Regions from separate parts of the Thioalkalivibrio sp. AKL9 genome, predicted to be linked through region 1. Evidence: predicted binding sites of a transcription regulator. Region 1 holds the regulator's gene; the other holds the start of a gene.
What was found. The regulator sigma-54, encoded in region 1, starts transcription at its own class of promoters, with help from an activator protein. The targets are predictions, from matches to a motif close to TGGCANGNTNCNTGCTT.
Positions count from the first base shown of each region.

Region 1 (5,318 bases):
CGCCGCGTCCCCGGCCCGGCGCAGCGCTCCGATGGTGTCTGGCTGCGACAGGCCGCGGGCGAGCTGGGCCAGCAGGTCGAGGTGGTCGCCGGTGGCGGCCTCCGGGACCAGCAGTGCGATCAGGATATCGACCGGCTCGTGATCCATGGCGTCGAAGTCGACGCCCTTTTCCAGGCGCAGCACGGCCACGCGCGGCGCCTCGAGATCGGCCAGGCGGCCATGGGGAATCGCAACCCCATGGCCGAGACCGGTGGATCCGAGTTTTTCGCGTGCGGACAGGGCCTCGAAGATCGCGTTGCTCCCCGGTCCCGTGCCGTCACCTCCGCCGGCGAGGAGGTCCGCCAGGGCCTCCAGGGCCCGTTTCTGGCTGGAGCACTCGGGTTGCAGGCCAATGCGCTCGGGGGTGATCAACTCGGCAATCGTCATGGATCAGGAGGCCTGCTCGCGGTTGCGCTGGGCACCTTCGGCGCGGTGGTGGTCCTTGACCTTTTCCTTGTGCTTGATCAGCTGACGGTCGACTTTGTCGATCAGCGCGTCGATCGCGGCATACATGTCCTCGTGAGAGGCCTCGGCGTGGATGTGATTGCCGCTGACCTGGAGATTCGCTTCGGCCTGGTTGTGCTGATTCCGGGTCTTCTCGTGGGTCAGCACGACGTGGACGTCGATGACCTTGTCGAAGTGGCGCTCCAGCTTCGCGAACTTCTCGTTGACGTAGTCGCGCAGGGCGTCGGTGATGTCCACGTGGTGGCCGGTCAGGTTGATCTGCATGGTCAGGACTCCTTGGTTACTTGCTGCCGGTGGGCATCGAGGCCATCTGCCGGCGTTCGCTGGATGAAGGGATGTGCATCGCCTCGCGGTACTTGGCCACGGTGCGGCGCGCTACGTTGATGCCCCGGTCCGACAGGACCTGGGCGAGCCGGGCATCGCTGAGCGGCTTGTTCGGGGGTTCGTCGCCAATCAATTCGCGAATCATGGCACGGATGGCGGTGGCGGAACACTCGCCGCCATCGTTCGTGCCGACATGGCTGGAGAAGAAATACTTGAACTCGAAGACCCCGCGCGGGGTGTGCATGTATTTCTGCGTGGTAACCCGCGAGATGGTCGATTCGTGCATCTCCAGGGTCTCGGCAATGTCGCGCAGGATCAATGGCTGCATCGCGACGTCGCCATGCTCGAGAAAGCCCTGCTGGCGGTGGACGATCGCCTCGGCGACCCGCAGCAGGGTGTCGTTGCGGCTGTGCAGGCTCTTCAGGAACCAGCGTGCCTCCTGCAGCTGATCGCGCATAAAGGCGCTGTCGCGGGCATCCGAGACCTGGCGCACCATGCCGGCGTAGAGGTCGTTGATGCGGATGCGCGGTGCGATCTCCGGATTCAGCTCCACGCGCCAGCCCTCGGCGCTATGGCGCACGTAGACATCCGGGACCACGTATTCCGAGGTGGCGGAGCTGATCTGTGCGCCGGGGCGCGGGTTCAGGGTGCGGATCAGATCCAGTGCGCGGGCCAGTTCGTCCGGGTCGCGTACGCCGGACTGGCGCTGCAGGGCCTTGTAGTCGCGCTTGCCCAGGCTGTCCATGCCGTGTTCCAGGATCGCCCGTGCGGCCTCGCGGGCCGGGGCGTCCGGGGCCAGTTCGCGTAGCTGGATCTCCAGGCACTCCCGCAGGTTCCGCGCGCCGACCCCCAGCGGGTCGCACTGCTGAATCCAGTGGAGCACTGCCTCGACCTCGTCGACGCCGACGGTTTCATCCTCGCCTCGGCTGATGGTCTCGGCCAGGGTTTCCAGGTCACCCTCGAGATAGCCGTCGGGGCTGATGGCGTCGATCAGGGCCGCCCCGATGCGCTGGTCGCGGGGTGTCAGATGGCTCAGGTGCAGCTGCCACAGCAGGTGATCCTGCAGGCCCTCACCGTCGTCGTCGCTGGTGTTTTCCAGCGGGTCGCGGTCATCCACGCCCTTGTTGGGCGTCGGGGCCGGCTCGTAGATGTCGTCCCAGCGGCTGTCGGTCGTCAGTTCCTCGGGGATCACGTCGTCGCTGGTAGTGGTGGCCTCCATGCGATCGCCTTCCACCAGCTCGCCGTCCTGGTTCAGGCGCTCGGTGTCGGCCTCGGCATCTTCGTCCTCGACCTGTTCGAGCATGGGGTTGCTCTCCAGCGCCTGCTGGATCTCCACCTGGAGCTCGAGCGTGGACAGCTGCAACAGGCGGATCGCCTGCTGCAGTTGCGGGGTCATGGTCAGCGTCTGACCCAGCTGCAGATTCAGGCCGGGTTTCAGCATCGGGTATGCGGGGCGAGGGTGGGCATTGATGGAATCTTAAAGCCTGCCTTGTGGTTTGTGCACCGACCGGGCCGCATATGGGGCGCTTTCACAGGCGGAAGTTCTCGCCGAGATAGACCCGGCGCACCTGGGGATCGGCCAGCAGCTCGTCCGGTGTACCGGCGGCGAGCAGGCGTCCCTCGCTCAGAATATAGGCCCTGTGGCAGATGCCGAGGGTCTCGCGCACGTTGTGATCGGAGATCAGTACGCCGATGCCGCGCTGGGCGAGATGCCGAATCACGTCCTGGATGTCGCCCACCGAGATCGGGTCCACCCCGGCGAAGGGCTCGTCCAGACAGATGAAGCGCGGATCCCCGGCGAGGGCGCGGGCGATCTCGGCCCGGCGCCGTTCCCCACCGGACAGCGCGATGCCCGGGCTGTGGCGCACGGTCTCGAGCTGGAACTCCTCGATCAGCGCATCGCCAATGCGCCGGCGCTCGTGGCGATCGAGTCCGGGGCGCAGCTCGAGCACGGCCTGGAGGTTGTCCCACACGCTCAGGCGGCGAAAGATCGAGGCCTCCTGCGGCAGGTAGCCGAGGCCGGCGCGCGCGCGCACATGGATGGGGGCGCGGGTGATATCGCGTTCGCCCAGGGTGATGCGTCCGGTATTGGGGCGGATCAGCCCGACCAGGCTGTAGAAGCAGGTGGTCTTGCCGGCCCCGTTCGGGCCCAGCAGGCCGACCACCTCGCCGGGCGCGAGGTCGACGTCCACCTGGTCCAGCACAGTGCGCTGGCCGTAGCGCTTGGTCAGCTCGCGTCCGATCAGGCGGTCGTTGGTTTGTGCCGGTGTGGCGGATGGGCTGGGGGCGGTGGCGTTCATTCGTCGTCGCGCGGCTGGATGGTGATGCGCACGCGCTCGCTGTCGCCTTCGCCGCGTTCGGCCTCGATCACGTCGGTCGTCAGGTCGTAGGTGATGCGCTTGCCGCGCGCCTCCTCGCTGGTGGTGATCACATGGGCCTGGTCGGTGAGGATCATGCGGTCTTCGTTCAGCAGGTAGTCGATGCGCAGGGCGGTGGCAATGCGCATCTCTCCGGTTTCCGGATCGGGTGATTCCAGGCGTGCCGGCTCGCCGTGGGCCTCCATTTCGTAGGGGCGGCGATCGCGGGTGCGCACGTAGACCTTGTCGGCCTCCAGGGTCATGTCGCCGCGGATCACGATCACGTCGCCGGTGTAGGTCCCCAGCCCCTGGCGTTCGTCCATCTCCGCGCGGTCGGCAGTGATCTCCACCGGCAGCGCCGGGCCCGAGCCCTGCTGGGCGAACGCGGGCGTGGCCAGCAGCACGAGCAGCAGGAGCGCCGCCACGCGGGCACCCGGTTGGCCCGGACGGTGGCGAAGGCTATGGGGATTCGGGGTCATGCGCGGGATCCTCCTCGCTCGTCTCGCTGTAGAGCGAGTACACGTCATGGAACAACTCTATGGTATCCCCTCGCGAGTCCACGCGCAGACCGGTGCCGCGCTGGAACAGGCCCGGCTGGTTCAGGGTAGAAAGGGCATCCGAAGTGGCGACCATGGTGTCGGTGGCGACGCGAACATCCCGCGAATCGATGAGGGTCTCCACGCGTTCGCCGCGGGGCGGCTGTACGCCGTGGGTGGGGCCCACCAGGTCCAGGGTCGCGGCGGCTGGTTGATGCAGGGCGGCCGGGGCGGTCCAGCGCCATTCGATACCGCCCTCGGCGAACAGGTCGAGGTCCGGGTCGTCCACCCACTGGGGGCCGTCACGGCCGAACTCGCGCAGGCGGGTGCCGCGCAGACGATGGCTCAGTTCGCCGTCGTCGCCGGTGGCATGCAGGGTGAAGCCGTCAATCTGCAGCGTGACCTCGCCCTCGGGCGGGCTTACCTCGGCCTGCGCCAGGGGCGCGGACGCGAATGCGAGCACGGCCAGGGCCCATCCGACTTGGCGGCGAGTCCTTTGGCTCATCCGTTCAGGTAGGTCTCGAACAGCGCGTCGAGCCGGCCCTGCGCGGCCAGCAGGCCCTCGCAGGCCTCGCGCACGGCCCCGCGCCCACCATGGGTCTCGGTCACCCACTGGGCATGCTGGCGCACCAGCGCGTGGGCGTCGCCGACCGCGATCCCGAGCCCGACCCGCTGCATCGCTGGAAGATCCACGATGTCGTCGCCCATGAAGGCCGCTTCGGCGGGGTCGTGGCCGGTGCGCTGCAGCAGTTCGTGCAGGGCCTCGCCCTTGTCGCGGCGGCCCTGGATCAGATGCTCCACGCCCAGGTCGCGCATGCGGTGCTCGACGACCCCGGAGGTGCGCCCGGTCAGGATGGCGATCTCGATGCCGCCGTCCAGGGCCAGACGGATACCGTGGCCGTCGCGGCTGTTGAAGGCCTTGTACTGCTCGCCGCCGTCGCCGAGGAACAGGCTGCCGTCGGTCAGCACGCCGTCCACGTCCAGGATCAGCAGGCGAATGGCCTGCTGGTGGGTGCGCAGAGTGGTGGCATCCAGGTTCATCACGCCACCCCGGCGCGCAGCAGGTCGTGCATGTTGATCACGCCGACCAGGCGGTTTTCGGCGTCGGTGACGGGCAGGGCGTTGATGCGCCGGCTCTCCATGGCCTCCAGGGCCTCCACCGCCAGCCAGTCGGGCTGCGCGGTGTGGCCGCCGGTGGTCATGGCCTCGCCGATGGTCAGGCCGTCCAGGCTGTGCCCGGCATCCAGGGTGCGCCGCAGGTCGCCATCGGTGAACACGCCCTGGATCTCGTCGTCGGCGCCGGCCACGATCACCAGCCCCAGGCCCTTGCGGGTGATCTCGAACAGGGCGTCCTTGAGTGGGGCGTCCGGGGTGATGCGCGGGATCGCGCCTCCGGTATGCATGATGTCGGCGACATGCACCAGCAGGCGCCGGCCAAGGCGACCGCCGGGGTGCGAGCGGGCAAAGTCGTTGGCGGTAAAGCCGCGTGCGTCCAGCACCGCGACGGCCAGGGCATCGCCCATCGCCAACGCCGCGGTGGTGCTGGAGGTGGGGGCCAGGCCCAGCGGGCAAGCCTCGCGTTCGACGCTGACATCCA
Region 1 is NZ_KB905105.1:45,572-50,889, reverse strand. It holds gene D573_RS0104160 (PTS sugar transporter subunit IIA) at 1-426, opposite strand, end outside; gene hpf (ribosome hibernation-promoting factor, HPF/YfiA family) at 430-768, opposite strand; gene D573_RS0104150 (RNA polymerase factor sigma-54) at 785-2,269, opposite strand; gene lptB (LPS export ABC transporter ATP-binding protein) at 2,358-3,128, opposite strand; gene lptA (lipopolysaccharide transport periplasmic protein LptA) at 3,125-3,664, opposite strand; gene lptC (LPS export ABC transporter periplasmic protein LptC) at 3,645-4,226, opposite strand; gene D573_RS0104130 (HAD family hydrolase) at 4,223-4,762, opposite strand; gene D573_RS0104125 (KpsF/GutQ family sugar-phosphate isomerase) at 4,762-5,318, opposite strand, start outside.

Region 2 (5,318 bases), on a different contig from region 1:
GGTTACCGTACCCAGGATGACCGCGGTGTGGGCTTTTCCCATGCGCGTCTGTCGATTATCGACCTGGACGAGAACCGCGGCCGTCAGCCGTTCTGCATGGACGACGGCGAGATCATGACCGCGGTCAACGGCGAGCTGTACGACTACAAGCGCATCCGCACCGATCTCACCTCGCGCGGGGTGAAGTTCCGCACCAAGAGCGACTCCGAGATGGTCATGCACCTGTACCAGCGCGAAGGGCTGGAGGACGCGGTCAAGCATTTCCGTGGCGAGTTCGCGATCTCGCTGTACGACCGCAAGCACGACCGGCTGATACTGATCCGCGACCGCTTCGGCATCAAGCCGCTGTACTTCACCGAGGCCAACGGCAGCTTCGTGTTCGGCTCCGAGCTGAAGGTGCTGTTCGCCAACCCCGATGTGCCGCGCCAGTTTTCCGATGACGGCCTCTACCACCAGCTGATGCAGACCATGGTGCCCGGCACCACCGCCTTCGAGGGCATCCAGCAGGTGAAGCCCGGCCACATGGTGATCGTCGAGCGCGCCCACGGGAAGCTGAAGATCCGCCAGGAGAAGTACTGGGACATGGACTTCCCGCTGGCCTCCGAGCGCCCGCCCGAGAGCGAGACCGACGAGGCGTACTGGATCGAGGGCGTGCGCGACCAGCTCATGGAGGCGGTGCAGTTGCGCCTGGAGGCCGACGTGCCGGTCGCCTGCTACCTCTCCGGCGGGATCGACTCCTGCATCACCCTGGGGCTCGCCTCGGCCAGCCAGCAGGCGCCGGTCAAGGCCTTCACCATCGGCTTCGACAACGACGACTATGACGAGACCGCGATCGCCCGCGAGATGGCCGAGAGCGTGGGTGCCGACCAGGACATCATGACCCTGGACGCCAACCACCTTTACGACAACTTCGAAGAGGCCCTCTGGCACGCCGAGCGCACCATCTACAACACCCTGGGTGTCGCCAAGTTGCTGATGAGCCGCCACGTGAACAAGGCCGGCTACAAGGTCGTCGTCACCGGCGAGGGTTCGGACGAGCTGTTCGGTGGCTATCCGGCCTTCCGCCGCGACATGTTCCTGCACGGCCTGGATACCCTGCCGGAGGCCGACCGCCAGGCCTGGCAGCAGATGCTGAACGAGTCCAACGAGCTGGTCTCCGGTGCGATGCTGGCCGAGGACGAGGTCAACGACCCCGACTTCACGCAGATGATGGGCTTCACCCCGTCCTGCCTGCAGCCGTGGCTGGCCGCGGCCGACCACGTGCCGGGCCTGCTGCACCCGAAGCGCCGCGAGCGCATGCAGGACTACAAGCCGGGCAAGGCGATCGCCAACGCCCTGGATGACGACATGCTGGAAGGCCGGCATCCGCTGGACAAGGCTCAGTACGTCTGGATCAAGACCATGCTGGAGGGCCAGATCCTGACCTGGGGCGGCGACCGCATGGACATGGCCAATTCGATGGAGGCGCGTCCGCCGTTCCTCGATCACCACCTGGCCGAGTTCGCCGCCCACCTGCCGCCGACCATGCGCATCAAGGGCAAGACCGAGAAGTACGTGCTGCGCGAATCGATGAAGGGACTGCTTCCGAAGGTGCTCTACGAGCGCGAGAAGTTCGCCTTCATGGCGCCGCCCGCGCACACCGACCCGGTCAAGTGGGCGGCGATGAAGGCCCTGGCCGATCGCTATCTGTCCCCGGAGAAGGTCGCCGAGGCCGGGTTGCTCGACCCGGAGGGCGTGCGTCAGGTGTTCGAGCTGCACGAGTCCGAGGACACGCCGGCCGCCACCCAGGTTCAGCTGGACGCGGTGATCAACCACATGATCGGGGTCCAGGTGCTGCACGACAAGTTCGTCGCCACCGACATCCCGGCGCTGGCGCGGCAAAAGGCCGAGGAGTTCGGCTGGCACGCCTGATCACGGGTACAAGCCCCGAGTGACCCAGAAGGCCCCGCGGATCTTGGTCCGCGGGGCCTTTTTCGTTCTGGCCAACAGGGCCGGTCGGGGGCTCGACGGGGGTGAGCGCCCTCATCCGTTGCTGGTTGCGCACGGATCGCGCGCGACCGGCACAAAAAAGCCGCCCGCGGCCAGGGGCCGGGGGCGGCTGATGGCTTCGCGGCCCTGAAGGGCCGGAAGCGGCTGCCTTACAGGCTGTAGTACATGTCGAACTCGATCGGATGGGTGGTCATGCGCATCTGCGTGACGTCTTCCATCTTCAGGTCGATGTAGGCATCGATCATGTCGTCGGTGAACACGCCACCCTGGGTCAGGTATTCGCGATCCTGGTTCAGGGCTTCCAGCGCCTGGTCCAGCGAATGGCAGACCTGCGGAATGCCCTTCTCTTCTTCCGGCGGCAGGTCGTAGAGGTTCTTGTCCATCGCATCGCCCGGGTGGATCTTGTTCTGGATGCCGTCCAGGCCGGCCATCAGCATCGCCGCGAAGGCGAGATACGGGTTGGCGGTGGAGTCCGGGAAGCGCAGCTCGACGCGACGGCCCTTCGGGTTCATGACGAACGGGATACGCAGCGAGGCGGAGCGGTTGCGGGCGGAGTAGGCCAGCATGACCGGTGCCTCGAAGCCCGGCACCAGACGCTTGTAGCTGTTGGTGGACGGGTTGGTGAAGGCATTCAGCGAGCGGGCGTGCTTGATGATCCCGCCGATGTAGTACAGCGCGGTCTCGGACAGGCCGCCGTACAGGTCACCGGAGAACAGGTTCTTGCCGTCCTTGGACAGCGACTGGTGCACGTGCATGCCGGAGCCGTTGTCACCAACGATCGGCTTGGGCATGAAGGTCGCGGTCTTGCCGTGGACGTGGGCCACGTTCTGGATCACGTACTTCAGGATCTGCACCTCGTCGGCCTTCTGCGTCAGGGTCGCGGGACCCACGCCAATCTCGCACTGGCCGGCGGTCGCCACCTCGTGGTGGTGCACCTCGGTCTCGAGGCCCATCTCGGTCATCACTTCGCACATGGTGGAGCGGATGTCGTGCAGGCTGTCGACCGGCGGGACCGGGAAGTAGCCGCCCTTCACGCCCGGGCGGTGACCGATGTTGCCGTCCTCGTAGACGCGCTCGGAGTTCCAGGAGGCCTCCTGGGAATCCACGCGGCAGTAGGAGCCGGACAGGGTGCTGCCCCACTTCACGTCGTCAAAGATGAAGAACTCGTTCTCCGGGCCGAACAGCGCGGTGTCGGCGATGCCGGTGCTCTGCAGGTAGGCCTCGGCGCGGCGCGCCAGGGAGCGCGGGCAGCGGTCGTAGCCCTGCATGGTGGCCGGTTCGACCACGTCGCAGCGGATGTTCATGGTCATGTCTTCGAAGAACGGATCGAGGACCGCGGACTCGGCGTCCGGCATCAGGATCATGTCGGACTCGTTGATTCCCTTCCAGCCGGCGATCGACGAGCCGTCGAACATCTTGCCTTCCTCGAAGGTTTCTTCGTCGATGTCGTGGGCCGGCACGGTCACATGCTGTTCCTTGCCCTTGGAGTCGGTAAAACGGAAGTCGATGAAGCGAACTTCCTTTTCCTTGATCTGGTTCAGCACGTCGGCTGCGGACATGGGGATCTCCTTGGTCTTTACTTGAGTCTTCAAAGGTGGCCGGCCGGCCCGTCGGGCGCTTGCGCGGCGTCGCGGTTCATTATGCAGGCATCATGCCATCCGGTCCTGTTTGGCCCGGGCGCGCGAAAAACGGGCAGCCGGGGCGCCCCGCCGCATCCTGTATGCACCAATCTGGTGCTTTATCTGCACAACTTTCGTGCGCATCGTGGTGGTCCGCACCTAATGAGTGCAGGGCCGATAGAGTAGCGTGACCTCGCCCAGCATGTCGCCTACCCCGGGATGGCGGTGCAGTCGGTCGGCCAGGGCCTGGGTGCGGGCCTCGAGGTCTGCCGGCGCGGCTGCCCCGTCAAGGCGCAGGGTCAGCGTCACGTGTACCCGACCGCCGAGATAATGCAGCGACAGGTGCTCCACCGCATCCAGCTCCGGGGCGTCCGCCCAGGCCTCGCGCAGCGCCTCCACCAGCGTCGGGCGCAGCGGCAGCATGGAACTCCGGGCCTGTTCCGCGTCGTTTTCCGGGTCCACGTGCACGGTGATGTCGTTCACCCGGTCATGTGCATCGGTCACCGCGTGGAACACCGCATCGGCAATCCGATGGCCCTCGGAGACCGAGATCATCGGCGCGACCTGGATATGCACGTCCACGACGACTTCGCTGCCGTGGCGGCGCGTGCGTAGCATGTGCGCATCCTTGACCCCGGGCACATCCATGATCGTGCGGTGGATGCGTTCGACCTTCTCCGGCTCCAGGGCCGTATCGATCAGCTCCGCCGCGCTGCGCACGATCAGGCGCCCGGCGATATGCAGGATGAACAGCGCCACGATCAGCGCCGCCAGGGCATCCGCCCACGGGAACCCGGCCACCGCAGCGGCCACCCCGGCCAGCACGAACAGCGACGAGATCGCATCCGTGCGGTGATGCCAGGCGTTGGCATCCAGCATCCGCGACTTCAGGCGCTTTGCCACCCGGTGGGTGTACTGATACAGGCCTTCCTTGGCCACCAGGGTCAGCAGGGCAAAGGCGATCGCCATGTTTGCGGGGCCGGTCATGGCCTCGGGCTCGACCAGGCGGTTGCCGGCAGCCCAGGCAATCGCCAGACCTGCGAGCGCCAGAAAGACCCCGACGATCACCGTGGCCAGGGTCTCGATCCGCGCGTGACCGTAGGGGTGTTCCTGATCGGGGGAGGCGGCCGCCTTGCTTGCCGCGAACAGCACCACCCCGTCGGTGATCAGGTCCGACAGGGTATGCACGCCGTCCGCCACCAGGGCCTGCGAGTTCAGCAGCCAGCCACTGACGAGCTGCGCCACGGCGAGGAAGCTGTTCACGGCCGCGCCGACCAACGTGACCCGGCGGGTATCACGATAGCGCTGGCCGCTCTCCGGCGTGACCGAAGGTCCGGAATTGGCGAGGGGGTCGCTCAGGGCCACTCTCCCGAACAGAATCAGGGCCCCAGTATGGGCGCGCTTTGGCTGCATGCAAAACGCCCGCGCCAACGCGAGCGGTGGCCGTGGCCGAAGCCGGGCCGATATACTGTCGGCTTTGCCCTGACCCGGGATCCCGCATGTCGCAAGAACGCACCCCGCCCAGCCGCAGCCCGACCTTCCAGGACCTGATCCGCCGCCTGCAGGACTACTGGAACGATCATGGCTGCGTGGTCCTGCAGCCCTACGACATGGAGATGGGCGCGGGGACCTTCCATCCGGCGACCTTCCTGCGCTCCATCGGGCCGGAGCCGTGGCGCGCGGCCTACGTGCAGCCGAGCCGCCGCCCGA
Region 2 is NZ_KB905114.1:33,644-38,961, reverse strand. It holds gene asnB (asparagine synthase (glutamine-hydrolyzing)) at 1-1,911, shown strand, start outside; gene glnA (glutamate--ammonia ligase) at 2,139-3,548, opposite strand; gene D573_RS0111150 (cation diffusion facilitator family transporter) at 3,768-5,021, opposite strand; gene glyQ (glycine--tRNA ligase subunit alpha) at 5,108-5,318, shown strand, end outside.
Region 2: the regulator sigma-54 is predicted to act here: its motif matches at 3,630-3,646, upstream of glnA (glutamate--ammonia ligase).